One region of the Streptomyces sp. RG80 genome, then DNA from elsewhere that is predicted to be linked to it. Evidence: riboswitches for the same ligand, from Rfam matches in the RefSeq annotation. Region 1 holds a riboswitch; each other region holds the start of a gene.
What was found. A riboswitch is a leader RNA that binds a small molecule or an ion and turns the genes downstream of it on or off. The one in region 1 is predicted to bind cyclic di-AMP.

Region 2: linked by a shared signal. The riboswitch ahead of ABKA17_RS10755 (M23 family metallopeptidase) and the one ahead of ABKA17_RS41930 (transglycosylase SLT domain-containing protein) in region 1 are both predicted to bind cyclic di-AMP.
Region 3: linked by a shared signal. The riboswitch ahead of ABKA17_RS45400 (M23 family metallopeptidase) and the one ahead of ABKA17_RS41930 (transglycosylase SLT domain-containing protein) in region 1 are both predicted to bind cyclic di-AMP.

Annotation. Positions count from the first base shown of each region.
Region 1 covers NZ_JBEAAJ010000015.1:206,608-210,755, forward strand. The annotation lists gene ABKA17_RS41915 (glycoside hydrolase family 53 protein) at 1-240, opposite strand, end outside; gene ABKA17_RS41920 (HAD family hydrolase) at 579-1,412, shown strand; gene ABKA17_RS41925 (hypothetical protein) at 1,409-1,666, shown strand; gene ABKA17_RS41930 (transglycosylase SLT domain-containing protein) at 1,663-2,109, opposite strand; cyclic di-AMP (ydaO/yuaA leader) riboswitch at 2,113-2,298, opposite strand; gene ABKA17_RS41935 (CocE/NonD family hydrolase) at 2,504-4,148, opposite strand, start outside.
Region 2 covers NZ_JBEAAJ010000003.1:120,585-124,732, reverse strand. The annotation lists gene ABKA17_RS10760 (GntR family transcriptional regulator) at 1-492, opposite strand, end outside; gene ABKA17_RS10755 (M23 family metallopeptidase) at 680-1,444, opposite strand; cyclic di-AMP (ydaO/yuaA leader) riboswitch at 1,457-1,622, opposite strand; gene ABKA17_RS10750 (M16 family metallopeptidase) at 1,813-3,201, opposite strand; gene ABKA17_RS10745 (M16 family metallopeptidase) at 3,198-4,148, opposite strand, start outside.
Region 3 covers NZ_JBEAAJ010000020.1:21,184-25,331, forward strand. The annotation lists gene ABKA17_RS45395 (aldo/keto reductase) at 1-899, opposite strand, end outside; gene ABKA17_RS45400 (M23 family metallopeptidase) at 1,042-2,085, opposite strand; cyclic di-AMP (ydaO/yuaA leader) riboswitch at 2,097-2,255, opposite strand; gene ABKA17_RS45405 (PP2C family protein-serine/threonine phosphatase) at 2,489-3,574, opposite strand; tRNA gene ABKA17_RS45410 (tRNA-Met) at 3,682-3,755, opposite strand; gene ABKA17_RS45415 (alginate lyase family protein) at 3,831-4,148, opposite strand, start outside.

The DNA.
Region 1 (4,148 bases):
CAGCCGGGCGTGGGTGATTCCCGCCCGGGCCAGGAGCCGGACCGGGTCCTCGCGGTGGCCGTCGGCGGTGCGGTAAACGGCGCCGTGGGCCTCGTTCTTGGGGAGCGAGGAGATGTCCATGGCGCGGATCTCCAGGCGCCGGCGCCCACCGGACGGGGTGGCGACCGCGGGTGCCGCCCCCAGTACGGGCACGGCCAGCGCGGCGGCTCCGGCAGCGGTGAGAACACTGCGTCTGCGCATCTCTCGGGTCCCTTCAACTGGCAGTCACAGGAAGATCGGCTCCAGGCATTCTGTGAGCGTGCACAGTTGGAACCGCAGCTGATCTCGTGAGCAACATGTAGGTAACCCGACACTCTCGTCAATGACAAGAGGTTGAAACGCTTCTCTTCTGTGCACGCTCACAGCTCCGCGCACAGCGCTGCACAGTCCCGTGGTCAGGGGCCGGTGGTGCGGGACTCCACTGGAGAGCACTTGAGAGCGTCAACGCCGGGAACCGGAGCGGTGGTCAACGCATGTGAAGGCTGCGCCCGTCCGGTTCCCGTCGAGTCGCTGGGGGTTTCCATCCGTATTCTCTGATCATGGCCGCACCCACCGCATATTCACTCATCGCCACTGACCTGGACGGGACCCTGCTCCGGGGCGACGACACGCTCTCCGACCGGTCGCTCGCCGCGCTCGCACGGGTGGCGGAGGCCGGGGCCCGGCATCTGGTGGTGACAGGCCGGCCCGCCCCGAGAGTGCGGCCGCTCCTCGACGACCTGGGCAGCACCGGGCTCGCGGTGTGCGGACAGGGTGCGCAGGTCTACGACGCCGGCGCGGACCGTCTGCTCTGGTCGGTCACCCTGGACCGGGAGTTGGCCGAGACCGCGCTCGGCAAGATCGAGGCCGAGGTGGGGCAGGTGTACGCCGCCGTCGACCAGGACGGCGTCGACGGGCTCACCCTCATCGAGCCCGGCTATCTGATGCCGCACCCGACCCTGCCCGCGGTCCGGGTCGACCGCCGTGACGACCTGTGGTGCGAGCCGATCAGCAAGGTGCTGCTACGCCATCCGTCGCTGTCCGACGACGAGTTGGCGGCGACCGCGCGCGGAGTCGTCGGTTCCCTCGCGACGGTGACGATGTCGGGCCCCGGCACCGTCGAACTCCAGCCATGCGGCATCACCAAGGCGACGGGCCTGGCGCTGGCCGCCGAGCACCTCGGCCTCGGCCCTCAACAGACCATCGCCTTCGGGGACATGCCCAACGACATCCCCATGTTCGACTGGGCGGCCCACGGCGTCGCGATGGCGAACGCCCACCCCGAACTCAAGGCGGTCGCCGACGAGACCACCCTCTCGAACGAGGACGACGGCATCGCCGTCGTCCTCGAGAGGCTGTTCCAGGGGAACCTGCTCGTGAACGGGGTCCGGTGAAGGTCGAGCTGACGGACGATCAGGCGCTCGTCCTGGCCGACTGGCTCGATCGGGTCATGCACCGGACGGAGTTCTCGGCGGTCGTCGACGACCGGGCCGTCTGGTCCCCGCTGCTTCGTATCAGCGGGTCGCTGGAGACGCAGTTGCCGTCGATCTTCGATGCCTCGTACGGCGAGCAACTGGAAGCGGCCCGCCGACGGTTGATCGGCGAGCTGGGTGACTTCGGCGAGTCACCCAGCGGTCACTCGTCCTAGTACGCGCCCCACACGTTGTCGATCGACCCGTACCGCTGCGCCGCGTAGTTGCAGGCGGCGGTGATGTTGGCGACCGGGTCGTACGAGTTCCACGAGGTGCCGGCCACGTGGTACGCCTGGAACGTCGGGTCGATGACCTGGAGCAGGCCCTTGGACGGGGTGCCCGCGGCCGCGTTGGAGTCCCAGTTGTTGATGGCCCACGGGTTGCCCGAGGACTCGCGGATGATGTTGCGGTAGATGCCGTCGTAGCTGCCGGGGATCCCGTTCTGGGCCATGACCTGGAGGGAGGCCCGGATCCAGCCGTCGAGGGTGTCGGAGTAGCCGAGCGAGGTGGCCGTGGCGACGGTCGGGGTGGCCGCGGAGGCGCTGGTCGCGCCGACGAGCGGGAGGGTGAGCAGGGCGAGGCCGGTGCCGGCGATCGCGAGCTTGCGGGGCAGACGCATGACGAAGTTCCTCTCCGGCGCCTGCGAGGTGAGCTGTCGGGTTCGGGCGGGAGCTGCCCGGCCATGCCGGAAGAAGGCATGACTTCACCCCGAGCCGTCCTCGTCTGTCATAAGACGTCCGGGTCCGGCGACTTACCTGGGTCCCCCGCTCCTGCCGTACGTGTTCTCGTGAGTGAGCGGTCTCGGGCGGCGGCAGGATTCGGCGTCCGCCCGGGCCCGGAACGTATGCGAGTGCACATGCCCGAAACAAGTACCGGATTCACAGATCGCACCTGTTGACCTTGGTGCGTGCTTTGTCGGCCCCTGAATTCCGGGGGTGACGGGTGGGCCGACGTGAGTCAACTCACGCGCGAGCGCAAGAACGGCAAAACGGGCAATGATGCCCAACTGGCAGTTAACCGGCGGCCCGTGGGATCCGCTTCTCCCACGTCCGGTGGAAGACCACCTCGCCGCCCTCCGCGCAGATCACCTCGTTGGTGGTCAGGAAGTGGTCCGCCCCGTCGCAGGCGATCTCCGAGCGCGTCCGCACGGTCGTGTCCCACGCCAGTTCGGGGCGGTGCAGCCGGATCGACCAGTCCGAGCGGGTGCGCGCCGACAGGGGATCGTCCTCCTGGATCGTGTACGTCTCCAGCGCGTCCTCGGTGAACTCGAGCCCGTCGGGGTACACGCGCGTGCCGCCGTACCGCGGGTCGACCTCGAGGCGCCACTCGCCCTTGGCGACATCACGCACGACCAGCCGCTCGGGGCGGGGTTCGTCGAGGGTGGCGGGGAAGTTCACACCGAGCGGCTCGGACTGCTCGGGTTCATCGAAGGTGATGTCCGAGGACGCCGCACGCGCGCGTACCGGCAGGTCGAGGAAGCTGCCCGCCGGGTCCAGGGAGAAGCCGGCCGCCGAGTCGGGCTGCGGCCAGATCCACGGCCAGTACGCGGAGGAGACGGCGAGCCGGATGCGGTGGCCGGGCGGGAAGACGTGCCCGATGCCGTTCAGCTCGAAGGCCACCTCCTGCGTGGCCCCCGGCTCCCACGGCACCGCACGGTCCCGCCCCAGCCGCGCCGACAGGTTCAGCACACCGCGCGTGACCAGCGTCGACGAGCCGTCCGGCGCCACGTCGCAGAGCCGGGCGACGATCTGCCCGCGCGGCACCTCCGAGGTCACCCGCAGCCGCACCCGCGGTCGCCCGAGCACCCACGTCTCCTCTCCCACTGCGAACTCGAAGCAGGCCGAGCGCGCGTCCTCCTCCCGCTGGTCCGGCGGCAGGTCGGCGTCGTTGCCGAACGGGAAGAAGCGGCCGGCGTCGACGCCGGTGTGCTGCGGGGACCGGACGAGCACGGGGGCGCCCTGGAGGCCGTAGGAGACCGTCGTGACGTGGGGGGAGGGCCAGGCCGGCTCGCCGACCCAGCGGCCGGGGAGGCTGTCGTACACCGTGGCCGGGCGGTGCGAGTCGCTGACGTAGGACCGCAGCAGCGGCTCGCGCATGATCCCGGTGTCCACGCCCTTCAGGTGCTGGTCCCACCAGCGCAGGGTCTCCTGGAGGAAGCCGATCGCCGGGCCCGGCGGCAGACCGCGGTCGGGGTACTGGTGGGACCAGGGGCCGATGAGCCCGCGTACGCGATCCGGCGGCAGGTGCTCGACCAGGCGCAGGACCGTGTCGCGGTACGGGTCGTGCCAGCCGCCCACCGCCAGGACGGCCGCGTCGATCGCGCCGTAGTCCTCGCAGACGCTGCCGTGCCGCCAGTAGTCGTCGCGGGTCTGGTGGGCCAGCCAGGTGTGGATGAAGGGATCGACGGCCTCCAGGCGCTTGAGCCACATGTCCCGCCACGCCTCGCCGGCGTAGAGCGGGTCCGGCGGGCGCGAGACGAAGGCGAGCATGGTCGCGGCCCAGGCGTGCATGTCCACCGCGAGGACGGAACCTCCCATGTAGTGCACGTCGTTGTCATAGCGGTCGTCCGTGGAGCACACCGTGACGACCGCCTTGAGCGGCTCGGGGGCGAGGGCCGCGATCTGGAGGGAGTTGAAGCCACCCCAGGAGATGCCGAAC
Region 2 (4,148 bases), on a different contig from region 1:
GGCCGGCGCGTCCACGGCGTACATCCAGGAGATCTTGTGCCGCAGCTGGGTCAGCATCGAGGCGAGCGCGGGGCTGCCGGAGGCCTGGGCGAGCGTCTCGTGGAACCAGCCGCCCAGAGACCGCAGGTCGTCGCTGTTGCCCCGTCTGGCCCGCTCCTGGCCTAGCCTGACCAGTCCGCGCAGCACCTTGAGGTGCGCCTCGGTACGCCGCTGGGCGGCCCGGGAGGCGCCGAGCGGCTCCAGGAGCATGCGCATCTCCAGCAGGTCGGCGGCCTCCTGCTCGGTGGGTTCGGCCACGCACGCGCCCGCGTGCCGCCGGGTCACCACGAAGCCCTCGGCCTCCAGCGTGCGCAGGGCCTCCCGGACGGGGACGCGGGAGACGCCGTAGCGGCGGGCGAGGAGTTCCTCGGTGAGGCGGCTGCCGCGCTCGTAGACACCGGCGACGATGTCGTCCCTGATCGCGGTGCATACCGAGTGCGCCGGAATACGCATGACCGACCTCCGCTTTAATCCCCGTGAAACGTCGACGATTGACGTGTGTTCAGTGACTCTATTGCAAAGAGCGGGAATTTCCGATGGCGGGCCGGAATCCATGGATATTTTTTGGACAGCAACGCGACAGAAACGACGAAACCCCGGCTCGTGAGCCGGGGTTTCGAAGAGGTCTCGCGGTCCGTCGTCAGACGTTCACGCCGTGCGAGCGCAGGTAGGCGACGGGGTCGATGTCCGAGCCGTACTCCGCGGTCGTGCGGGCCTCGAAGTGCAGATGCGGCCCGGTGACGTTGCCGGTCGCGCCGGACAGGCCGATCTGCTGGCCCGGGGTGACCGTCTGGCCCACCGAGACACCGATGGACGACAGATGCCCGTACTGGGTGTACGTGCCGTCGTTCATCTTGATCACGACGTTGTTGCCGTAGGACCCGCCCCAGCCGGCCTCCACGACCGTGCCGGAGCCGACCGAGCGCACGGAGGTGCCGCTGGCGGCGTGGAAGTCGACGCCGGTGTGGCTGCCGGAGGACCAGACGGCGCCGCCGGCCTTGTAGCCGGTGGAGATGTACGAGCCCGAGATCGGGGAGACGAAGGTGTTGAGGCGCTTGCGCTCGGCGGCCGCGCGGGCGGCGCGCTCCTTGGCCTCGCGCTCCTTCTTGGCCTTGGCGGCGGCCTTCTTGCGCGCCTCCTCCTCGGCCTTCTGCTGCGCGGCCTCCAGGGCCGCCTGCTGCTGGGCCTCGGCCTGGGCGTCGATCTGGGCGGCGACCGAATCGCCGATGGTGATGACCGGGGTGAGTCCGGTCTGCTCGGCCGCGGGCTCCGCGGCGAGGGCCGGGGCGGCGAGGGTGCCGATGACGCCGGTGGTGGTGAGGGCCGCGACGCCCGCCACGCGAACGGTGCTGCGCTTCATCCGGCTCGGGGCGCGATGCTTCCCGGTGGGGCGCGTGAACGCCATGTAGTGGCTGGTCCTTTCCTTCCCTCTCGCCTACCGGGTTAGCTGACGGGTTCGGAGCAGGAAGGTCTCCTACGGACCCCCTCGCATGACGCGCGGGCGTCCGATTCACCCCAGGGACTACGGATGGGTCCCCGGCTCCCCTGGCTCGCGCCGTACGGGGACTCGGCGATGACTGTCCGGTGCCGCGGGCGCGGCGCACTGCCTGACGAACAGCCCGGACGAAGCTATGCGGGGCGACTTTCAATCCCCAAACGGATCAGGGTTTTTGTAGCGCATCCCACAGGGCAAACAGGCAACCAGCCTTCAATTCGGACATTAAGGGGCCCTGGTGACGCTTCAGTCACCAGGGCCCCTCCACGCGCGTGCCTCTACTCGGCGGTCACGACCGTCACTTCGCCGATGCCGAGGGCCTCCACGGGCTCCCTGATGGCGGACGCGTCGCCGACCAGGATCGTCACCAGACGGTCCACCGGGAAGGCGTTGACGGCGGCCGCGGTGGCCTCCACGGTGCCGGTGGCGGCGAGCTGCCGGTACAGGGTGGCCTGGTAGTCGTCGGGCAGGTGCTGCTCGACCTGGTCGGCCAGCGTGCTCGCGACGGCCGCCGCCGTCTCGTACTTCAGCGGGGCCACCCCGACCAGGTTCTGCACCGCGACGTCGCGCTCGGCGTCGGTGAGCCCCTCCGCGGCGAGGGTGCGCAGCACCTTCCACAGGTCGTCCAGGGCGGGACCGGTGTTGGGGGTGTCCACGGAACCGCTGATGGCGAGCATCGCGGCGCCGGTGCCTTCGGGGCCGGACCTGAGGACCTGCCCGAACGAGCGCACGCCGTAGGTGTAGCCCTTCTCCTCGCGCAGGACACGGTCCAGGCGGGAGGTGAGGGTGCCGCCGAGGCAGTACGTGCCGAGCACCTGCGCGGGCCACACGCGGTCGTGCCGGTCGGCGCCGATCCGGCCGATCAGCAGCTGCGTCTGCACGGCGCCGGGGCGGTCCACGATGACGACCCGGCCGGTGTCGTCGGCGGTGATCGGCGGCACCGGCCTCGGCTCGGCCGAGGAGCCGGTCCACGAGCCGAGGGTGTCGCCGAGCAGCTCGTCGAGGTCGGTGCCGGTGAGGTCGCCGACGACCACGACGGTGCCGGTGGCGGGGCGCACGTGCTTCTCGTAGAAGGCGCGTACGGCCGCCGAGTCGATGTTCCGGACGGTGTCCTCGGTGCCCTGGCGCGGGCGGGACATGCGCAGGTCCGCCGGGAACAGGGTCCTGGAGAGCTCCTTGGCGGCCCGGCGGGAGGGGTTGGCCAGCTCGTGCGGGATCTCGTCGAGCCGGTTGGTGACCAGCCGCTCGACCTCGCTGTCCGCGAACGCGGGCGCCCTGAGCGCGTCGGCCAGCAGACCGAGCGCCTTGGGCAGGCGGGAGACCGGGACCTCCAGGCTCAGCCGTACGCCGGGATGGTCGGCGTGCGCGTCGAGGGTGGCGCCGCAGCGCTCCAGCTCGGCGGCGAACTCCTCGGCGGTGTGCTTGTCGGTGCCCTCCGAGAAGGCCCGCGCCATGATCGTGGCCACACCGTCGAGGCCGGCCGGCTCGGCGTCCAGCGGGGCGTCCAGGAGGACCTCGACGGCGACGACCTGCTGGCCGGGACGGTGGCAGCGCAGGACGGTGAGGCCGTTGTCGAGCGTGCCGCGCTCGGGGGCCGGGAAGGCCCATGGCCGCGCCTCGCCCGCCTGCGGCTGGGGGTGGAATTCCATCGTGGCGAGCTCGGTCACTTGGCCGCCTCCTCGTTCTTGTCGCCGGCTTCGACGGTGGCCTCGGCCTCGGGGTCCTCCGGGGGATCCGCGTCCTCGGCGGTCTCCGCGGAGACGGGTTCGTAGACGAGCACCGCGCGGTTGTCCGGGCGCAGGCGGGCCTTGGCGACCTCCTGGACCTCCTCGGCGGTCACCTCGAGGACGCGGTTGACGGCCGTGAGGGCGAGCTGCGGGTCGCCGAACAGGACGGCGTAGCGGCACAGTTCGTCGGCGCGGCCCGCGACGGTGCCGAGCCGGTCCAGCCACTCGCGCTCCAACTGGGCCTGGGCGCGCTCCATTTCCTCGGCCGTCGGGCCCTCCTCGGCGAACCGGGCGAGCTCCTCGTCGATCGCGGCCTCGATGACCGGTACCTCGACGTCACCGGACGTCTTCACGTCCAGCCAGCCCAAAGAGGGTGCCCCGGCGAGCCGCAGCAGGCCGAAGCCGGCCGCGACGGCCGTACGGTCCCGTCGTACGAGCCGGTTGTAGATGCGGGAGGACTCGCCGCCGCCGAGGACGGTGAGAGCCAGGTCGGCGGCGTCGGCCTCGCGCGTGCCGTCGTGCGGCAGGCGGTAGGCCGCCATCAACGCGCGCGCGGGGACCTCTTCCTCGACGACCTCGCGCAGCTGTTCGCCGATGATCTCGGGCAGCGAGCCGTCGCGCGGGGCGGGCTTGCCGTCGTGGGAGGCGATGGAGCCGAAGTACTTCTCGATCCAGGCGAGCGTCTGCTCGGGGTCGATGTCGCCGACCACGGACAGGACCGCGTTGCCCGGCGCGTAGTACGTCCTGAAGAAGGCGCGGGCGTCCTCCAGGGTCGCCGCGTCCAGGTCGGCCATGGAGCCGATCGGCGTGTGGTGGTAGGGGTGGCCCTCCGGGTAGGCGAGGGCGGTCAGCTTCTCGAACGCCGTGCCGTAGGGGACGTTGTCGTA
Region 3 (4,148 bases), on a different contig from region 1:
ACCTCCGCGACCTTCACCAGCGCCGGCAGCTGCTCCACCGTCCGCGCGGACGCTATCGGCGCCGCCACGGTCGGCTGGGCCGCCAGCCACGCGAGGGCGACCGTGGCGACCGGCACCCGGTGTGCCTCGGCGATGTCGTCGAGGGCGGCGAGGACCGCGCGACCGCGTTCGGTCTGGAGGTGCTTGCCGGCGCCGGCGGCGGCCCGGGCGCCCTCCACCACCTCGCCGTCGCGGTACTTGCCGGTGAGGAACCCGGAGGCCAGCGCGAAGTACGGCACCGCGGCCAGGCCGGTCCGCTCGGCCAGGTCCTGGAGCTCACCCTCGTACGTCTCGCGCGAGACCAGGTTGTAGTGCGGCTGGAGCGCCACGTACCGGGCCAGTCCCTCGCGCTCGGAGAAGGCGAGGGAGGCCTCCAGGCGCTCGGCGGAGATGTTGGAGGCGGCGATGTGCCGGACCTTGCCCGCCTTCACCAGCTCGTCGAGCGCGCCGATGATCTCCTCGACCGGCACCTCGGGCTTGTCGAAGTGGGTGTAGTAGAGGTCGATGTGGTCGGTGTCGAGGCGGCGCAGGGAGGCGTCCGCCGCCGCCTTGATGTTCGCGGCCGTCAGGCCGGGGAAGTCGGGGTGCTGGCTGACCTTCGTGGCGATCACGACGTCGTCGCGGTTGCCCCGCGCCTTCACCCACCTGCCGATGATGGTCTCGGACTCGCCGCCGGCGTTGCCCTCGACCCAGGCCGAGTAGGAGTCGGCGGTGTCGACGAAGTTGCCGCCCGCGGCCGCGTAGGCGTCGAGGACGGCGAAGGACTGCGCCTCGTCGGCGGTCCAGCCGAAGACGTTGCCGCCGAGGGAGAGCGGGAAGACCTCGAGGTCGGACGTGCCCAGCTTGCGAAGAGAAGTCATGTACGGGGCCAACGCCCGCACGGAGGGCGCTCTTCCGGAACGGCCGCAAAGTTCTTGTAAACGCGGGAAGTGCCGGAAACGCAAAACCGGCGGCCCTGACGTCGGGGGGTGTGCGTCAGGGCCGCCGGTGGATCAAGAAACCTCAGGGCGTGAGCCCCTTGCTCCGCAGCCACGCCATCGGGTCGATCCCGCTGGACGAGCCGTCGGGGTGGACCTCCAGGTGCAGGTGCGCGCCCGTGACGTTGCCGGTCGCGCCCACGCGCCCGATCACATCGCCGGTGCCGACCTTCTGACCCACGCTCACGCTGATCGACGACTGGTGGGCGAACCACAGCTCCGTGCCGTCGTCGAGGGTGAGGACGGTCTTGTAGCCGTACGAGCCGTCCCAGCCCGCCTGCGTGATGGTGCCGCTGTGGACCGCCTTGATGAGCGTGCCCGTGGGAGCGGCGAAGTCGAGACCCGTGTGGTAGCCGGAGGACCACAGGGAGCCGGCCTGCATGAACGTGGAGGTGATCGTGTACGAGGAGGTCGGCAGCGTGTACTGCTTGGCCAGCTCGGCGAGGCGCTTGGCCTCGGCGGCCTTCTCGGCCTCCGCCTCCGCCTTCTTCTTCGCCTCGGCGGCGTCGTCCGCGGCCTTCTTCAGCGCGGCGGCCTCGGCCTTCGCGGCCTCGTCGGCGACGGCGGTCTGGGTGGCGAGCCGCGCCTTGCTGTCGACCTGGGTCTGCTGGCTCTCGGCCTGCGCCATGATCCGGTTGCGCAGCGACTCACCGGCGCCCGAGGTGCCGCTCTCGACGGTCTCCGTAGCAGTGGAGACGGTGGCGAGGCTGCTCAGCGGGGTGGTGGAGCCCTGGGGGGCCTCGTCGTCACCGCCGAAGACACCGCCCACGGAGGGCATGTCGGGCATCGAGATGGAGACCGGCGGCTTGCCGGTGTTGGCGCTGGCCATGCCGGCCCCGCCGACGGCGGCTATGACACCGACGCCCAGAACAGTGGAGCTGCGGGCGAAGCCACCGTTGCGCTGCTTGGCGACCCGGTGCTTGCCGCGTGCCGGTCGGACGGAGTCCTCGGTGGGATTCCAGACCTCCTGCGGGCCCTCGTCGTGGTGGTAGCTGCCGTAGCCGAAGGCATCGGTGCTGCGCTGGCTCGGCACGTACGGGGCCTCGGGGGCAGGCCGGTTTGACGCCACGTGGGCGTGCTCCTTTCCTTCCTTCTCGCCTACCGGGTTAGCTGACGGGTTCGGAGCAGGAAGGTCTCCTACGCGCGTATAACGACCGTGCTGCCACGGCGGCATTGGCGCGATTCACCCCAGGGTTGATGGTTCCCCGGCTCCCTTGCGGGATTAAGCGCGTGAGCACGGAGCCGTCTCTTGTGACGGCTGGGACGACCGCGCTGCGTTATCGAACGTTAATAGACCCGGGGTGTGGATTCCAAGCTGTTCCGCTTGATCATTAACCTTTCTCGCCTGGACGTACGGGTCCATGAGCGGTGAAAAACGGGCGAGTTGACCCCGCCACAGCGACCCCACAGGTATTGACGGTATGTCAGTTGTTATGCGGAGGGCGGTCGCCCGATCACCCCACGTGACAATGTCACGGTCGGCGTACGGCGAGCAGCGCCATGTCGTCCGTCATGCCGCCCCCGGTGTGCCGCCGTACCTCCGCGGCGAGCGCGGACAGCAGTCCCCCCGGATCACGGAAGGCGCGTCCCGCGAGCCGCGCCGCCGGGTCGTAGAACTCCCCGTGCCGGTCCCGTGCCTCGGAGAGCCCGTCGGTGTACAGCAGCAGCGTGGCCCCGCCCGGGAAGCCGGCCTCCTCGGCACGGTCGGGCCAGTTCCCCAACTCCCCCATGCCGAGCGGCAGCGCGGCCTCGGCGGCGGGCAACGACCGCACGGTGCCGTCGGGACACAGCAGCAGCGGCGGCGGATGGCCCCGGTTGACGATCCGTACGACCCCGTCGCCGTGCGGCAGTTCGGCGAGTACGACGGTGGTGAACCCCTCGATGGCGTCCGGCCCCTCGCGCCGCGTGCCCTCCCGCGCCAGCGCCCGCTCCAGCCGCCCCGCGACCGCCTCCAGGCTCGCCTCCTGCTCGGCGGCCTCCCGGAACGCCCCGATGACGACGGCGACGGCGGCCACCGCGCCCATGCCCTTGCCGCGCACGTCCCCCACCACAAGGCGCACCCCGTGCGGGCTGTCCTGCACGGCGTACAGGTCCCCGCCGATGAAGGCGTCCTGCTGCGCCGCCTCGTAGCGCACCGCGATGTCGAAGCCGCCGATCCGGTCGTCGGGCTCGGGCAGCACCGCGCGCTGGGCGGCCTCGGCGATCACGCGCTGGGAGGCGAGCCGCTGGTCGCCGCGGCGCACGACCCGGTTGAGGAGGGCGGCCAGCACGGCGACGGTGGCCACGGTGAGCACCTCGGTGAGGGCATCGGCGTCCACCTGGAGGCCGAACCGCAAGTGGACGGCGAAGGCGGCGGCCAGCGCCACGGCCCCGGTGACCACGGTGCCGGCCAGCGGATAGAGGGGAGCGGCGACCAGCGGGGCGGCGGTGAAGAAGGGGATCGCGGTGAACGCGCGCGGGGTCAGGACGTCGTAGACGATCCCGCCGACGATCAGTACGACGGGCAGCACTCGCAGAAGGGCGGAGATGCGTCGCCCCTCCTCCGCCTTCCGATCCACCTCTCCAGGCTTCCCGGACCCGGGCGGGGCGGCGAGCGGTGTGGCCCGACCGGGGGAAACACTCAGGGCCGGAGTCCAGTGACTGGACTCCGGCCCTGAGCCGTGAGTAGCGGGGACAGGATTTGAACCTGCGACCTCTGGGTTATGAGCCCAGCGAGCTACCGAGCTGCTCCACCCCGCGTCGGTGAAACCAGCATACGCCATCCGCGGGACGCTCAGCACCACGGTTTATGCGCGGCGCCGCTGACCTGCTCTTTCAGCCGGCGGGGTTGTCCGCGTGGGTGAGGGTCTCCCAGGAGACGAAGAGGTTGTCGGTGCCGGCGGGGCGGGTCTCCTCGGCGAGCCGGTGGGCGGCCGGGACGGAGATGTCGAGCCGGCCCTCCAGGTGGTTGAGGGCGACCTCCAGGTCCGGTCCCATGTTCCGCTGCACCTTGCCGCCGCACAGCCATCCGGGCGCGGGCTCGCCGGCCTGGTACCGGGAGTGGAACGTGAGCGCCGCCTCCAGCCGGTCCTTCACCTCGCCGTACAGGTCGACGCCCTGGTGCCAGGCGGTCTCGGCGATGTGGGCGGTCGC